One region of the Clostridium moutaii genome, then DNA from elsewhere that is predicted to be linked to it. Evidence: riboswitches for the same ligand, from Rfam matches in the RefSeq annotation. Region 1 holds a riboswitch; each other region holds the start of a gene.
The links. A riboswitch is a leader RNA that binds a small molecule or an ion and turns the genes downstream of it on or off. The one in region 1 is predicted to bind S-adenosylmethionine.
Positions count from the first base shown of each region.

Region 2: linked by a shared signal. The riboswitch ahead of AB8U03_RS09480 (pyridoxal phosphate-dependent aminotransferase) and the one ahead of AB8U03_RS02740 (O-acetylhomoserine aminocarboxypropyltransferase/cysteine synthase family protein) in region 1 are both predicted to bind S-adenosylmethionine.
Region 3: linked by a shared signal. The riboswitch ahead of metK (methionine adenosyltransferase) and the one ahead of AB8U03_RS02740 (O-acetylhomoserine aminocarboxypropyltransferase/cysteine synthase family protein) in region 1 are both predicted to bind S-adenosylmethionine.

Region 1 covers NZ_JBGEWD010000001.1:538,901-544,770, reverse strand. Annotated here, with positions in the region: gene AB8U03_RS02750 (aconitate hydratase) at 1-1,413, shown strand, start outside; gene AB8U03_RS02745 (isocitrate dehydrogenase (NAD(+))) at 1,441-2,451, shown strand; gene AB8U03_RS02740 (O-acetylhomoserine aminocarboxypropyltransferase/cysteine synthase family protein) at 2,538-3,821, opposite strand; SAM riboswitch class I at 3,942-4,061, opposite strand; SAM riboswitch class I at 4,206-4,301, shown strand; gene AB8U03_RS02735 (homocysteine S-methyltransferase family protein) at 4,717-5,870, shown strand, end outside.
Region 2 covers NZ_JBGEWD010000008.1:1,980-7,849, reverse strand. Annotated here, with positions in the region: gene AB8U03_RS09495 (flavodoxin family protein) at 1-549, shown strand, start outside; gene AB8U03_RS09490 (DUF1648 domain-containing protein) at 742-1,878, opposite strand; gene AB8U03_RS09485 (GntR family transcriptional regulator) at 1,902-2,288, opposite strand; gene AB8U03_RS09480 (pyridoxal phosphate-dependent aminotransferase) at 2,573-3,748, opposite strand; SAM riboswitch class I at 3,889-3,989, opposite strand; gene AB8U03_RS09475 (DegV family protein) at 4,041-4,901, opposite strand; gene AB8U03_RS09470 (hypothetical protein) at 5,075-5,870, shown strand, end outside.
Region 3 covers NZ_JBGEWD010000002.1:182,910-188,779, forward strand. Annotated here, with positions in the region: gene recD2 (SF1B family DNA helicase RecD2) at 1-859, opposite strand, end outside; gene metK (methionine adenosyltransferase) at 975-2,150, opposite strand; SAM riboswitch class I at 2,223-2,327, opposite strand; tRNA gene AB8U03_RS03605 (tRNA-Tyr) at 2,399-2,483, opposite strand; tRNA gene AB8U03_RS03610 (tRNA-Thr) at 2,489-2,564, opposite strand; tRNA gene AB8U03_RS03615 (tRNA-Val) at 2,581-2,656, opposite strand; tRNA gene AB8U03_RS03620 (tRNA-Tyr) at 2,665-2,749, opposite strand; tRNA gene AB8U03_RS03625 (tRNA-Thr) at 2,755-2,830, opposite strand; gene yyaC (spore protease YyaC) at 3,105-3,644, shown strand; gene mreB (rod shape-determining protein) at 3,682-4,713, opposite strand; gene spoIIID (sporulation transcriptional regulator SpoIIID) at 4,813-5,067, opposite strand; gene AB8U03_RS03645 (peptidoglycan DD-metalloendopeptidase family protein) at 5,268-5,870, opposite strand, start outside.

The DNA of each region.
Region 1 (5,870 bases):
AAAGATATAATTTTGGAAATGCTGAAGAGGCTTACAGTTAAAGGTGGAGTGGGAAGAATCTTTGAGTATACAGGAGAGGGAGTTAAAACACTGTCCGTACCTGAAAGAGCCACTATAACAAATATGGGGGCGGAACTTGGTGCTACGACATCCATATTTCCCAGTGATGATGTAGTACATGAATTTTTGAAGGCCCAGGGAAGAGAGAAAGATTTTTCTTATATTCAACCTGATGAAGACGCACTCTATGATGATGAAATGGAAATAGACTTATCTCTGCTTGAACCTATGGTGGCATGTCCACATAGTCCTGACAAAGTTGTTTCTGTTTCAGAACTGGAAGGTGTAAGAGTAAATCAGGTGTGTATAGGAAGCTGTACTAATTCTTCTTATATGGATATGATGAAGGTGGCCAATATTCTAAAGGGGAAAATTGTAGATGAAAATGTATCGCTTACCATATCTCCAGGATCAAGGCAGGTTTTAACCATGCTATCCAAAAATGGATCACTGGCTCTTATGATAGAAGCAGGTGCCAGAATACTTGAAAGTGCCTGTGGACCATGTATAGGCATGGGGCAGTCTCCAGCTACTAATGCTGTGTCTATTCGAACCTTTAATAGAAATTTTGAGGGAAGATCCGGTACAAAATCCGCTAAAATATATTTGGCAAGTCCTGAAATTGCAGCTGCTTCTGCACTGACGGGATATATTACGGATCCCAGAAAATTAGGAACACCTTTAGAAATAGAAATGCCCTCTAAATTTTTAATAGACGATAATATGATAATAAAATCTGAAAGTGCACAAAAAAAGGTTCGGGTAGTGAGAGGGCCTAACATAAAATCTTTTCCTAAAGCAAAACCTCTGGTAGATATTGTGGAGGGAAAGGCACTTACAAAGGTTGGGGATAATATAACAACGGATCATATAATGCCTTCTAATTCAAAACTTTTACCTTATAGATCCAACATACCTTATTTATCCGATTACTGCTTGGTTCCTTGTGATGAGGATTTTCCTAAGAAGGCAAAGGAAAATTCAGGAGGATTTATAATAGCAGGAGATAATTATGGACAAGGTTCTAGCAGAGAACATGCAGCACTTGTTCCACTTTATTTAGGTATAAAGGCGGTATTTGCCAAGTCATTTGCAAGAATTCACAGGGAAAATCTTATAAACAATGGAATATTGCCTCTGGTATTTGAAAATCCTAAAGATTATGAAAGTATAGAAATCATGGATGAATTGAAAATGGAAAATATGTTAAGACAAGTTGAGAACAACATAATTGTTGTAAAAAATAAAACAAAAGATGAAAAGTACAATATGTTATTCGATGTTACTCTTAGACAGAGAAATATGATAAAATATGGTGGACTATTAAATTTGGTAAAGAAAGATACTGAATAAAAATTCAAAAGATTTGAGGGGAATTTTATGAAGCACAGAGTAACTCTTATTCCAGGGGATGGGATAGGGCCAGAAGTAAGTGAAGCGGCAAGGAAAATTGTAAATGCCAGTGGAGTAGATATAGATTGGGACGTAGTGGAGGCTGGATCGGCCTTTATAAATAAATATGGAACCCCCCTTCCGCATACAGTTATTGAAAGTATAAAAGAAAATAAAGTGGCATTAAAAGGACCAATAACCACACCAGTGGGAAAAGGGTTCAGAAGTGTAAATGTAACTTTGAGAAAAAGTTTAAATCTATATGCCAATGTTAGGCCAATAAAAAGTTATGCAGGGGTAAAATCCAGATATGAAAATATTGATTTGGTTATATTTAGGGAAAACACAGAGGATCTTTATGCTGGAATAGAGCATATGATAAATGATGAAATAGCAGAGAGTATAAAAGTAATATCTAAAAGTGCCAGCAGAAAAATAGTAAAAGCAGCTTTTGAATATGCAGTTAACAATGGGAGAAAGAAAGTCACTGCCGTGCATAAGGCAAATATAATGAAGTTGTCAGATGGACTTTTTTTAAGAACTGCAAAGGAAGTTGCGAAAGATTATAATAATATAGAATTTGAAAACGTAATAGTAGATGCAATGAGCATGAAGCTGGTGTTAAATCCTGAAAAATATGATGTACTTGTAATGCCTAATTTATATGGAGACATATTATCGGATATGGCTTCGGGACTGGTAGGGGGACTCGGATTGGTTCCCGGAGCGAATATAGGGGAAGACGCAGCAATTTTTGAGCCGGCTCATGGCTCGGCACCTGATATTGCAGGCCAGAATAAAGCCAACCCTACAGCTATTATTTTATCGTCAGCTATGATGCTGAAATACCTGGGTGAAAGGAAATCGGCAGATAGAATTGAAAGGTCAGTTGAAATTGTATTAAATGAAGGAAAGTATTTTACTCCGGATTTAGGTGGAAATTCAACTACAGATGAATTCACACAGGCCATAATCTCAAAATTGAAATATATTATATAAAGAAACCCACCAGCTTGATAAACTGGTGGGTATATAAATTTTGGGAGAAAAACTTATATCATGATAAAAACTTATTTCATCTAATGTTAAGCTTTGGCAAGAGCCTGATCTAAATCGTATATGATATCATCAATATTTTCTACACCTATTGAAAGTCTTATAAGATCCGGAGTTACTCCAGCAGCTTTTTGTTGTTCTTCATTTAACTCTGCATGGGTTGTACTTGCAGGGTGAATTACAAGTGATTTTGCATCTGCTACATTTGCAAGCAGTGAGAATAATTTAACACTGTTTATAAATTTCTTTCCTGCCTCAAGTCCACCTTTTATTCCAAAGGTAAATATAGAACCCGCTCCCTTTGGAAGGTATTTCTTGGATAATTCCTTATATGGACTTCCTTCTAGTTCAGGATAATTTATCCATGAAACTTTTGGATGTTTGCTTAAGAATTCAACTACCTTCCTTGTATTTTCCACATGCCTTTCTACTCTAAGTGAAAGTGACTCCAATCCAAGTAAGAAATAAAATGCACTTTGAGGACTTAGTGTTGCACCGGTATTTCTCAAAAGCTGTACTCTGGCTTTTATAGCAAATGCTACAGGGCCTTGATCCGCATATACCAATCCGTTATAGCTCTCATCAGGTGTGGTGAAATCAGGAAATTTACCACTCGCCCTCCAGTCAAATTTTCCTCCGTCTACTATAATTCCGCCTATTGTAGTTCCATGTCCACCTATGAATTTAGTTGCAGAATGGACAACTACATCTGCTCCATATTCTATAGGTCTTACAAGGTATGGTGTTCCAAAAGTATTATCTATAATAAGAGGTATTTTATTTTCATGAGCTATGTTTGCCACAGCTTCTATATCCAAAACATTTATCCTTGGATTTCCTATGGTCTCAGCATAAACTGCTTTTGTTTTATCTGTAATTGCTTTTCTGATGTTTTCAGGATCATCAGGATCCACAAATGTTACATCAATTCCCAATTTCTTTAAAGTTACTGAAAATAATTCATATGTGCCACCATAAAGTGTGCTGGCGGAAACTATATTATCTCCTGCATTTGCTACGTTTAATATAGAATATAATATTGCTGCAAGCCCTGACGCAGTAGCAAGTCCTGCACTGCCTCCTTCAAGAGCTGCCACCCTCTGCTCAAATACATCTTCTGTAGGATTCATTATTCTGCCATAAACATTTCCTGGCTTTTTAAGCTGGAAAAAGTCAGCAGCTTCATCTGCATCTTTAAAAACAAAGGATGTTGTCTGATAAATTGGCACTGCCCTTGCTCCTGTAGTTGGATCTGGTACCTGACCTGCATGTACCTGTAATGTTTCAAAACTTAATTTTCTTTCTTCACTCATTTTTTACTTCCTCCTCATATTTCTTTTAATATATTAAATATTCTGGACGAAACTTCTATATAATTTGGCAAAATAAAAAGTCTTCTTGCAGATGAGATACAAGAAGACTTTTCTTCATGCTCCTCATCTTTCAGGTTATATATACATATATACCTGCTGGAATTAGCACCGTTGAATGAAAATGATCATTCAGGTTGCCGGGCATCATAGGGCCAGTCCCTCAGCCGCTCTGGATAAGAAGTTCCGTATTCGATTGAGAAAATGATAACAGATAACAAGGTAACTTGTCAATAGAAAAATGAAAAAAATTTTTAAATTTTAAGAATAAAAATAAAGGTCAAAGGAATATTGACAATTTGTATTTAAAGTATTAATATTAGAATATTCTTATCAAGAGAGATGGAGGGACAGGCCCTATGAAATCCGACAACCGGCAATTATGTATCGGTGTCAATTCCTGCAGAATAAAATAAATGGGGTTCTAATGTTTGAATACGAAAAATTTTTTCTGAACATTAAAGCTTGTTATCTACAATATAGATTCTTTATACTGTTATTTTGAAAAATTTTAGTATTGGAATAAATGTGTTGTAGAGTGAATTCTGAAAGATAAGAAAAGATTAACTTTTTATGAAATTGAAAGTTGCTTTTCTTATGGAGGGGCAATTTTTTTTATATATTTTTATAATAGTGCAATTGATTAAGGAGTGTCAGAATTTACTGAAAAAAATTTGTGTATATGTTAATTTATATATATTATATAAAGAGAGAGATAAATTAGGCTCAAGTCTAAAAATATATTATATAAAGCTTAAATTAGCTAATATTTATACAATTTTAACAGTTGTTGAAATATAGTGATAATGTGAATTGTATTTGAGGAAGGGTGAAATAAATGAGTTTTAAAAGTTTATTAAATAAGTTTGATAAAAAATTTATTTTTTTTGATGGAGCTATGGGAACAATGCTTCAAAAATATGGACTTCAGGTGGGTCAGCTACCAGAAGTGTTTAATGTGACAAATCCTGAAACAATAAAAAAAATACATAGACAATATCTACAAGCAGGATCGGATATTATAATAGCCAATACTTTTGGAGCCAATGAACTTAAATACAATTTTTCCAGTTATACTATAAAAGATGTTATTACAGCTGGAGTAAAAATTGCAAAGGAAGAGGCTGGAGATAAATTGGTAGCTCTTGATATAGGGCCTACCGGACAAATTATGGAACCTACAGGAAGCTTGAGCTTTCAGAGTGCATATAAATTGTTTAAAAATCAAGTCGTTATAGGGGAAAAAGCTGGAGCGGATATAATTTTAATAGAAACTATGTCTGATTTATATGAGGCGAAAGCAGCTGTTCTTGCAGCAAAAGAAAATAGCTCTCTGCCAATATTTTGTACAATGACCTTTCAGCAGGATGGTAGAACACTTATGGGAACGGATCCTAAAACCATGGTGTTTACACTTGAAGCTTTAGGAGTGGATGTTCTTGGAGTGAACTGCTCACTAGGTCCAGGAGAACTTCAAGGTATTGTAGATGAAATATTAAAATATGCATCTATACCTGTTATGGTACAGCCTAATGCAGGTTTGCCCAGATATGACGGCAAAAATACAATTTATGATATAACCCCTGAAGAGTTTTCAAAAAACATATTGCTTATGGCTAAAAAAGGAGTTAGGATTTTTGGAGGATGTTGCGGTACAAATCCGGAATTTATAAAGACAATTATAGGTGAACTGAAAGATGTACTTCCAAGGGAAGTAAGAGAGAAAAATTATACTGCAGTTTGTTCATCTACTGATACTGTTTTTCTGGGAAATGAAATAAAAATTATTGGAGAGAGGATAAACCCTACAGGCCAGGAGACCTATAAGAAAGAATTAAGAGAGGGTAAGGTCAATTATATAAAGAAAGAAGCCATGGCTCAAAAGAGTGAAGGAGCTCATATATTGGGGTTAAATGTAGGACTTCCTGAAATTGATGAAGTTAAGATGATGGAAAAGGCAATAAAGGCAGTACAACAGGTGATACAATTGCC
Region 2 (5,870 bases), on a different contig from region 1:
TTTACTGTGAGCGAAGAAGCATGCCCCCATTATAATCAAGTCAATCCAATCAGAGAAGCAATTGAAAAGGCAAATTTGATTATTTTTACAAGTCCTGTATATGTGTTTCATGTGAGCGGACAGATGAAAACACTATTAGATCATTTTGGCTTTCAATGGATGGTACACCGTCCTAATAAAACAATGTTCTCCAAAATGGCTCTAGTCATTTCAACAGCTGCCGGCAAAGGAATGAAATCAACAAATAAAGATATTGTGGATAGCTTAACTTTTTGGGGAATAGGTAAAATATTTACCTACGGTAAAGCAGTTGCCGCCGTAAACTGGCAAGGTGTAAGTGAAAAGAAAAAGATAGAAATTTACAGGGATATGACAAAATTATCTTCTAAAATTCTACACAGATATGGTTATGGTAATGTAAAACCTAGTCTAAAAGTAAAAGTTCTCTTCTATATTATGCGTTTTATTCAAAAAAGATTTGTTTTCAATACTGTTGATAAAAAATATTGGCAAAATCAGGGATGGCTGGATCATAAACGTCCCTGGTAATATAATTGATATCTATATTCATTTGTCAATGCACAATTCACAGTTAACAACGGACAAGCTACAGATTAATCAAAGTTAGGAGTTTATAGTCATGAATTAATAGTTTTGGTTGATTTTCGAATGCTGCCGGAAACTTTCATTTACAATTTATTCTTCACTATAAACTCCTAACTAAACTTCAACTCACAATTCTTAACTTTGAGCAAAAATTGAAATACCTATAACTACAATTGTAAATATAATAATACCTATATATATTGCCATTCCAGCTGGTCTTCCCGCATTTACTGTCCAACCTACACCAAATCTCTTTTCTACAAATATGGATGGATCCTCAGGATTATAATATATGGTGTTTGCCAGTTTCCAGGAATCATCATCATCTTTATTTGTAAGCTCAGATTCATCTCTTTGAAGGCTGTCTTTCCCCATTTTTATATTACTGCCTCCCTGTCCGATCTTTAATGATAGAATTATGCTGGCTAAGATTGTAATTGTTAAAAAGGCTATTATTACAGCATTGGAAAATGCACTGCTTACATCAATCACTTTAAATATTTGAATTGTACCAACACTTAACAAAATATCAGTGGCAGAAGCAAGGATCACCATATATATAGACCAGCTTCTCCTAAATATACTGTTCTTCTTTACGGATTCTTCCGGATTTAAAGAACTAATCTGCTGTTTTGACCATCCAATTCCCTTGTAAACTATAAAAGATATAAAAGTGATTATAATTTGTGCAAGCGGCATCTCCCAGATCAAAAATTTAGATTTTATCTGGTAGCCTGTAATATTTCCCGAAAAATCCCAGTGAGTGGGTACCTTATAGGGCAAAGAAGAATAATGGGTATAACCTAAAATTATATTTATTATAATTATAAATACCGGAATCATGAAAAACCAGACTGACACCAGCATGTCACTTTTTTTCTTGGAAAAATCAATATCTATTGTTACAACTTGTTTTTTACCCTGAAGCCACAACTTCTGTAATTTAAGATTTTTTACAGCTCTATTGGATATCATATATACTAAAAAATTTATGAAAACAAAAGCAAATGTAGTAAACAAAATCATGCCTACATTCAAGAATTTATAGTTTAAAAAACTAAACAACAGAATAAAAGGAATTTCTACCACTAAATTGTTTCTTATAAATTGGGTTTTTATATGCTTGATTTCATCTGAATCAGCTTCGTCTTCTGGAACTCTCACTCCAAAAACAATTTCTTTTCTCGTAAATTTGGGAGTCAATATAGTAATTACAAGTATTATAATAAAAATAAAGAATAAATATATACACATAAACAAGTTCTCATTCATCTAATTTCACCTACCTTAATGATTCATTTATCGATTTTAATATATTTTTTAAATATGCCAGAACACAGCTGTAAAATATCATCTATTTTTTTACCCCTCAAATAAGCCTCTGATATTAAATAAGTGAACCCTTCCTCAAGTTTTTTATCAAAATCTTCCGTACTTTCAGGAAGTGTTTCGCTTACTACGGCTCCTTTCCTTCTGTCTATATTCAAGTAGCCATCTGACTTTAATTCATTGTAAGCTTTATTTACCGTATGAAGGTTTATTCCGATATCCTCCGCCAGCTGTCTTACAGAAGGAAGACTTTCTCCCAATTTTAGATTTCCCAGGGCTATTCCTTCTATAATTTGTCTTCTGAGCTGTTCATATATAGGTACTTCTGACTCAAAATCTATTTTAATTATCATAACTGCCCTCCTATTCTATCTGTTATATATAATATATAACAGATAGAATAATAGTGCAATAATTTTTAATATATTATTTTAAAATCAGCTTATCAAAATGCCATTAAGTAGATGTTTTAAAAAATAAGTTTAAAGAAAAAAGACAATTGGGAATCTGACCCCGGATTGTCTTTAACTTTATACTTTAAACTCTGAACTTTAATCTTTGTTCTCTGAACTTTGAATTGTGCATTGTCCGCTGTCAATTGTAAATCATCAATTGTGAATTGTGAATTATCAATTGCTTATCCCTCTCTATAAAATCCAGCTTTTTCCCTGAGTGTTTTCAGTTTTTCAATAGACCTTAAAAGAGTGTCATCCTTTTTTGCAAAATGCAGTCTTATTAAATAATTTATATCCTCCTTAAAGAAGCTTGAGCCAGGCACCGCACCTATTCCCACATCTTTTGCAAGCCACTCACAGAATTTCAAATCATCCTTTACATTAAACTCTGAAACATCTATGAGAACATAATAGGCTCCCTGTGGTTTGACATATTTAAGTCCTGCCTCGCTTAATCCCTGAAGAAACAAGTCCCTCTTTTTAGTATATAAATTTTTCAGCCAATCATAGTATTCCATAGGCAATTTAAGTCCGGCTACAACTGCTTCCTGAAGCGGCGCCGCCGCCCCAACCGTAAGAAAATCATGTACTTTCCTTACATTTTCTATGACTCTCTCATCACCTATGACATAACCTATCCGCCATCCGGTTATAGAATAAGTCTTGGAAAAAGAGCTGCAGCTTAAAGTCCTGTTGAACATACCTGGAAGTGAAGCAAAATAAACGTGTTTATGCGGATCCATCACAATATGCTCATATACTTCATCAGTTATTACAAAAGAATCGTATTTTTCTGCCAGGCCGGCTATGAATTTCAATTCCTCATAAGTAAACACCTTACCCGATGGATTGGATGGATTGCACAGTATAAGAGCCTTCGGCTTTTGCTTAAAAGCATTTTCGAGTTCAACCCTGTTAAAAGAAAAATCAGGCGGGTAAAGGGGTACATATATAGGCTCCGCTCCGCTTAATATTGCATCTGCCGCATAATTTTCATAAAAAGGAGAAAATACTATTACCTTATCTCCGGAATCACATACAGTCATAACAGAGGCCATCATCGCTTCCGTACTTCCACAGGTAACTGCAATTTGAGTTTCAGGATCTATATCAAGTCCCATAAATCTGGATTGTTTTTCTGCAAGAGCTTCTCTCAGGTTTTGTGCACCCCAGGTAATTGCATATTGATGAGGCCCTTTATCCGCTGCTATTTTAAGTGCTTCTCTTATTTCTTTAGGTGGATCAAAGTCCGGAAAACCCTGGGATAAATTAATTGCTCCATATTTATTCGATATTCTGGTCATTCTTCTTATAACCGAGTCAGTAAAATTAACTAGTTTTTTACTTAATTGAGGCATACAAACACATCCTTTCAAATAATTCCATAGTCAAGTGATTCTTTTAGGTCCAGACGGAGCCTGCTCATAAGGATGGGATAAATATCCGTAAACAAATAAAAGTCTGGGGAAACACCTCAGACTTAAAATTGCAAAATACATTCTCATCTTTCAGCTTCCGCTGCAGGATTTGGCACCACTATACAATGTACTGGTTGCCGGGTTTCAAAGGGCCTGTTCCCTCCACCTCTCTTGATAAGTTCAAGATTTATATTTATTGTTTTATTAATTATAACTATTTACATTTATTAAGTCAATGGCTATAATTTTGTTCTTTATAACATATTCCCACAGTTCCAGGTCCGGAATAAACTCCTACTATAGGACTTATCTGTCCTATCATATATGTATTTTCTACATTGGGCAATTTGGAAATTCTATTATAGACATTTTCAGCATCTTCCTGCGCATTGCCATGAACTATATATACATCGCAGGGAGATTTACTCAAAAACTGCCTGCCTATATCTATCATCTTACTTAAGGATTTCTTTCTGCCTCTTACTTTGTCATAGGTAAAACATACTCCCTGATTATCATCAAAATATACTATGGGTTTTATATCCAATACTTCACCTATGGTACCGGATATTTTTCCTATGCGCCCGCCCTTTCTGGCATACTCAAGTGTTCCAAAAACAAAAAGGAAGTGCATTTTACTTTTTATTTTTGGTATATCATCTACAATTTCATTAAAGCTCCTGCCCTGTTCAATGAGATTTCCACATTCCTTTAAAATAATTCCCTCTCCAAGGGAAGTTGACTTGGAATCATAAATATATGTAACTAATTTTTTATGCCTTTGGCTTACCATTTTCAATGCATTATATGTGCCTGAAAGCCCGCTGGAAATCGCCACGGCTATTACATGGGTATAATTTTCTTTTTCCAACTTATCAAAAACCTTTTCCATATCCTCTATTGAGGGCAGGGAGGACTTTGAAATTTCAATGTTCATATTATCATATACTTCTTTTGGAGTAATCTCAATCTTATCTATGTATTCCCTGTTTTTGTATATAATTCTAAAAGGTAAAATACTTATATTATACTTTTTTATGGTTTCACAATCTATATCACAAGCAGAGTCTGTCAAAAGTGCAATTTTTTCCATAAAGTTCCTCCTTTTACTCCTACTTAACTTAAATTATATCATACTAAAGGGAAAATATTCAAATTCTAAATAAGAGATAAGCTTTTAAGGCTATTTTAAGCTTCATCCTGGAAAATATATATATGACAATTATACAACTATACTAAATTTCATGAAAGGAGTTTTAGAACAGTATGGAAAGAATACTTTCAAAAAAAGGTCTATTTAAGATAATTCTGATTTTTTTGGCACTGTTATCTCTGTTTTTATGCCTTTACAGTATAAAACATTATAAATTCAACACACCATCCAAAAATATAACAGGGCAATTTAATCAGTTCAATGGTCATATGGCAAATAGGGACAGAAACCAAAATTCAACCGGTCAAAGGAATAATGGAAACATTCCAAGTGGAAACTGGAAATCATCTGGTGGCAATGTACAAAATCAGAATAATGGAAACGGGACTGCATCTTCTGGCAATGCACAAAGTCAAAATAAGGGAGGCAATATGACAAGGCCTGGTGTAAACGGTGAAAATGGGTTTACTTCTTCAAGCAACAAATTTGCACCATTGCTCACTGTATATCTGGCAATATTTCTTGTATTGTGTGTTGCGATCTATTATTTTTTCACCCGAAAAAATATGAAAATAAATACTAAAGATACTAAAATGCTTGTATTTTCAATGCTTTTTATAGGCTTGTTCTTGAGAATTGCATTATCCACCTCTATGGAAGGCTATGGTGGAGACGTAAGTTTGTTTAAAAGTTGGGCCTCTTCTGCAGCAAATAGTTTTTCTCAGTTTTACGTAAATTCTAGATCCAGCGACTACCCGCCTCTTTATATATATGTACTCTTCTTCATTGGCAAGGCAGCAAGTATAAGTTCAATAAGTCCCTACTATACTCTGCTTTTAAAACTCCCATCAATAATAGCGGATGTAGCTACAGCTTACTTGATATATAAATTGGCTCAAAAATATCTTC
Region 3 (5,870 bases), on a different contig from region 1:
TGGTTACACTTAATTCACAATAATAATATGTCATTGGAAATACACAGAGTTTATCACCATATTGCTCCAATTTTACCTTTCCATTTATAGAGTTTTCATATATATTTTCCTCTAGCTCCGCTTTAGTTACTCCAAGTATGCCTTCTCCTTCTTTAATAAGTTTATCTATGGGCATATAAGTATTCCCTAAACTGCAGAACTGATTTACTACATATCTTATTCCACTTTGTATTCTAAAGGGGGAGTTTCTTTCTATTCCAAGACTCCTTGCTATTCTGTCAGCTGTTTTGAATCCTATACCCCCTATTTCTTCCGTAAGGATATATGGGTTTTCTTTTACTTTGCGTATGGAATCAGATCCAAATTTTTTGTGTATTTTTACACATTGGTTTGGAGTTACCCCATAAGTTTGTAAAAATATCATTATATTTCTTATTTCATTTTGTCTGGAATAAGATTCTGCTATTAAAGCTATTTTTTTTTCTCCTATACCTTCTATTTCCCTCAATCTGTTTATGTTGTCATCCAGTACATGAAGAGTATTTTCTCCAAACTTTTTAACTATCTTCCTGGCAGTAACAGGTCCTATGCCGGATATAATTCCCGAAGATAAATACCTCTCTATACCAATAACAGTATTGGGTACTATTTCTTCACAAACCTGGACCTTAAACTGACGCCCAAACTGAGGATGTAATACCCATTCCCCCAAAACCTTCAAATTTTGTCCTTCCGTTATATAAGGTATGCATCCCACTATAGTTACTGTATCCTCTTTTTCCTTCAACTTAGCAACTACATATCCATTGTCTTTATTTTGAAATATTATATCTTCTATAATTCCCTGCAAATCCTGCATAAGATCTCTCCCACTTTAATAAACATGTAAAAACCTATATCTTTGAATATAATTATAACACATAAGTTTAATTTTAAAAAAGCTCTGTAAATTTGCATACAGAGCTTTTAAAATTCTAGATATATTTTTTTATATCATCAACTTTATTTAATTTTTCCCAAGGTAAATCTATATCGGTTCTTCCAAAATGCCCATAAGCTGCAACCTGTCTGTATATAGGTCTTCTCAAATCCAAATCCCTTATTATAACAGCTGGCCTTAGATCAAATACCTTCTCTACTATGCCCACTATTTCCTCTTCTGATATTTTCCCAGTGTTGAAAGTATCAACAGTTATAGATACAGGTTTTGCTACACCTATAGCATATGCAAGTTGTATTTCCAGCTTATCGGCAACACCAGCAGCTACCAAATTTTTTGCCACCCATCTTGCAGCATAAGCAGCGGATCTATCCACCTTGGTTGGATCCTTTCCTGAAAACGCTCCACCACCATGTCTTCCATATCCACCATAGGTGTCCACTATTATTTTTCTTCCTGTAAGACCAGAGTCTCCCTGAGGTCCACCAACCACAAACCTTCCTGTTGGATTTATGAAGTACTTAGTATTTTTATCCAAAAATTCCGGTGACACAACAGGCTTTATAACATGTTCAATTATATCACTTTCAATTTGTTCTTTAGTTACCAGTTCATCATGCTGGGCGGATACCACTATAGTATCAACTCTAATAGGTTTATTGTCATCATATTCTATAGTCACCTGGGTTTTTCCATCTGGCCTCAAATAACTTAAAGTCCCATCCTTTCTAACCTGTGCCAATCTTTTTGCCAGCTTATGAGCCAGACTTATAGGCATAGGCATATATTCTGGAGTCTCATTAGTGGCAAATCCAAACATCATACCTTGATCTCCTGCTCCTATGGCATCTGTTCCCTCCATCTGTCCTTTTTTAGCTTCCAGGGACTGGTTGACCCCCATAGCTATATCTGATGATTGTTCATCAATTGAGCTCATCACTGAGCAGGTATCACAGTCAAATCCATATTTAGCTCTGGTATATCCTATTTCCCTTACAGTCTTTCTAACTATTTTAGATATATCAACATAACATTTAGTTGATATTTCTCCCATAACCAAAATCATACCTGTAGTAGTAGCAGTTTCACATGCTACTCTTCCGTAAGGATCTTGTTTTAATATAGCGTCCAGAATTGCATCTGAAATTTGATCGCACATTTTATCTGGATGACCTTCTGTAACTGACTCAGACGTAAATAATTTTCTCATTTTCAATACCTCCATACTGTATAAAAAAATAAAAACCTCTTCAAATAAGAAGAGGTTAAATAATTAACTGCTCTCTTATCTTGCAAAATTAACTTGCAGGAATTGGCACCTTGGCAAAATTTCTACTGGTTGCCGGGTTTCATCGGGCCTTTTTCCCTCCGCCTCTCTGGATAAGAGTTTATATTATAGATTTACAATAATTATAAAGATTCTAATAAAACAAAAAACACCCTAACAGTGCTTTTTTATGGTGGAGGAAGATGGATTCGAACCATCGAAGTCACTGACAACAGATTTACAGTCTGCCCCCTTTGGCCGCTCGGGAATTCCTCCGCATTTGGTGCTGGCAGTAGGCTTCGAACCCACGACCTACTGATTACAAGTCAGTTGCTCTACCTGCTGAGCTATGCCAGCTTATTTTGTTATAATGTGGTGGGCACAACAGGGCTCGAACCTGTGACCCTCTGCTTGTAAGGCAGATGCTCTCCCAGCTGAGCTATGCGCCCATAATATTTGGTGGAGGAAGATGGATTCGAACCATCGAAGTCACTGACAACAGATTTACAGTCTGCCCCCTTTGGCCGCTCGGGAATTCCTCCACATTTGGTGCTGGCAGTAGGCTTCGAACCCACGACCTACTGATTACAAGTCAGTTGCTCTACCTGCTGAGCTATGCCAGCCTATTTATTTCATACAATTACGCCCACATAAAACATAAAGGCGTTTAACGTAGTTTAGTATACATTTTTGTGCAATTATTTTCAAATTTCATATTACATTAAAATCTAATGTTAAATGTTTATTCCTTCATGTATCTCATTATTCCTTTAGAAATCATATACCTGTGATTTAGACATAATATTTTACATAATTCCATCATATAAATTATATATAGTATTCTCTTTGGATATTATCCATAGATAGGTATTGCATACATAAAAGAAGGTGAATATATTGAATAAAGTAAAATCTAACTATAAAAATCCATTGGCATATTACGATTTAGCCTATTTTTTAAAGGATCACATCAACAAGGATACCATTATTGTATGTATCGGTACAGATAGATATATAGGGGACTGTCTTGGCCCCTTAGTAGGTACTCTGCTAAAGTGCAAGCACTTTCCTCTGCCAGTTTATGGCACAATTTCAGAACCCATACATGCTTTGAACATTGAGAGTAGACTAAATGAAATAAAGTTACTTCATCCTCATAACAACATTATAGGGATCGATGCCTGTTTAGGAGATTCCAAAACCATTGGAGAAATACAGGTAAGGGACTTTCCCGTTCATCCCGGCAAGGGAGTAGGAAAATCCCTTCCCAATGTAGGGGATTCCTCAATAATAGGCATAGTTGATTCAAATGGCAATGAAGATATATTTAATAATACCAGCAATATACGTTTGAATCTAATTTTAAATATGGCCGAAGTAATACTTTATTCATTAATTCATTCATATTATCTCTATTATAATAATATCTTATTGTAAATATATAGACAAATTTTTTAACACCAATAAAATATCCTCAATCTATTAAGGTTATATCATCACCGGTAAAAATAACTTCCATTTTGTCCAAATACTCAAGAACCTTTCCTGTGCCTAAAGCTACACAGGATATTGGATCTTCAGCTACATAAACAGGCACATGAGTTACTTCCTGTATTAAATCACTTAATCCATTTAGCAAGGCTCCTCCTCCAGTCATAACAATACCTTTCTCAGCTATATCAGCGGATAACTCTGGAGGAGTTTTTTCCAATACCGCCCTAGCTGTATCTGCTATAGAATTTACAGTTTCCTTCAAAGCTATTCTCATTTCTTTAGATGATACTTCCATATTTTTGGGGAGCCCTGTAATTAAATCTCTTCCCCTTATTTCCATACTTATCTCTTCATCTTTGTTAAATGCAGAACCTATATTTATCTTTAAGTCTTCTGAAGTCCTTTCTCCAATCATCAATTTATGTTCTTTTCTAATATATTTCATTATGGATTCATCAAACCTGTCTCCTGCTACCTTAATTGAAGATCTTACTACTATTCCCCCCAGCGAAATTATTGCCACATCGGTAGTTCCACCGCCTATATCTATTACCATACTTCCACTTGCCTTAGTTATATCGATTCCAGCTCCTATAGCTGCAGCTAAGGGTTCCTCAATTAAAAACACTTTCTTTGCCCCTGCATTTTTAGCCGCATCAATTACAGCTCTTTTTTCAACCTCAGTAGCCTCGCAGGGAATACAAATAACTATCCGCGGTGCTGACATTCTTTTTTTTCCACAAGCCTTTTCTATAAAATACTTTAACATCTTTTCTGTTACATCGTAGTCAGATATAACTCCATCTTTTAATGGACGAATGGCAACAATATTTCCTGGCGTTCTGCCTATCATTTGCCATGCCTCTTCTCCCACGGCTAGCACTCTATTTTTACTTTTATCTATGGCAACAACTGAAGGTTCTTTTAATATTACTCCTTTGCCCTTAATGTACACAAGCACTGTAGCCGTACCTAAATCTATTCCCATATCAGTTCCTATATTAAAAAACATCCCTTTTTTCACTCCTAATCTAACTTGCTTTTCATAATAAAACGTAAATTTATTTACTATTTATTATCATATCATATTCTAATTATAATGGGAATGTTTTTAACCTTCAATAGCTTTATATTTCATTTTAGTGGCCTTTCCACCTCTTATGTGTCTTTCTGCTTTATTATAATTCAATATACTCTTAGCCTCTTGTGCAACCTGTGGATTTATTTTAGGTAATCTTTCCGTCATATCTTTGTGTATGGTACTTTTGCTCACTCCAAAAACTTTGGCAGTTTTCCTTATTGTAGCTTTAGAACCTATTATATATTTGGCAACCTCTAAAACTCTCTCTTCAATATAATCTTTCAAATTCATTCAACTCCTTTATACAAATAACAGTTAATAATCAAAACTCTATATACGTAAATACTTACAAGTATTCTTCTATTTAATTTAGAAAATTTTTTAATGTCTAACTTGTCCCTCCATATATAAATATGCCCTTTTATATTTTTAAATTCATTATATATGAGCCATTTCTCTATATTATCCAGAGAAATGGCTAAATATTAGTATTTTATATATTTACCTGGATCAACAAATTCTTTTCCCTTCAAAACAGCAAAATGCAAATGATTCCCATATTTTTCATAGGCTGATCTCAAGGTACTCTTGCCAACTATTCCTATAACTGCTCCCTTTTTCACCATTTGGCCTACACTGACCTTAACATTTGGATCTAAATTAGAATAAACAGTTTTTAATCCATTTTGATGATCTAAAATAATCTCTACTCCATCTTGTGTTGCAGTATTTACTTCTTCTACCTTTCCATCCATTGCCGCAAATACTGGTTTTCCCAAATCAGTTTGTATATCATAACCTAAGTTTGGTCTATAAGTTGCCGTAGAATCCCAATATACCGGATCCTCTGAAAACCCTCTTGCAATAACCCCTTCTACTGGCTTTTGAAATGAAGTACTTACTGAACTTGATACTTCTTTTGAAGTTTTCTGTTGGGCATTTGTATTTGTATTACTGCTCTTTTTAACTTGAAGGGCATTATCATAACTTGAAGAAGACTTATTATCTGCTTTTGCAGTTTGTTTAACTTGTTTTTGTTCTGTAGCTTTACTGTTTTGTAATTCAGCACTTTGGTTCTTGTTATTTCT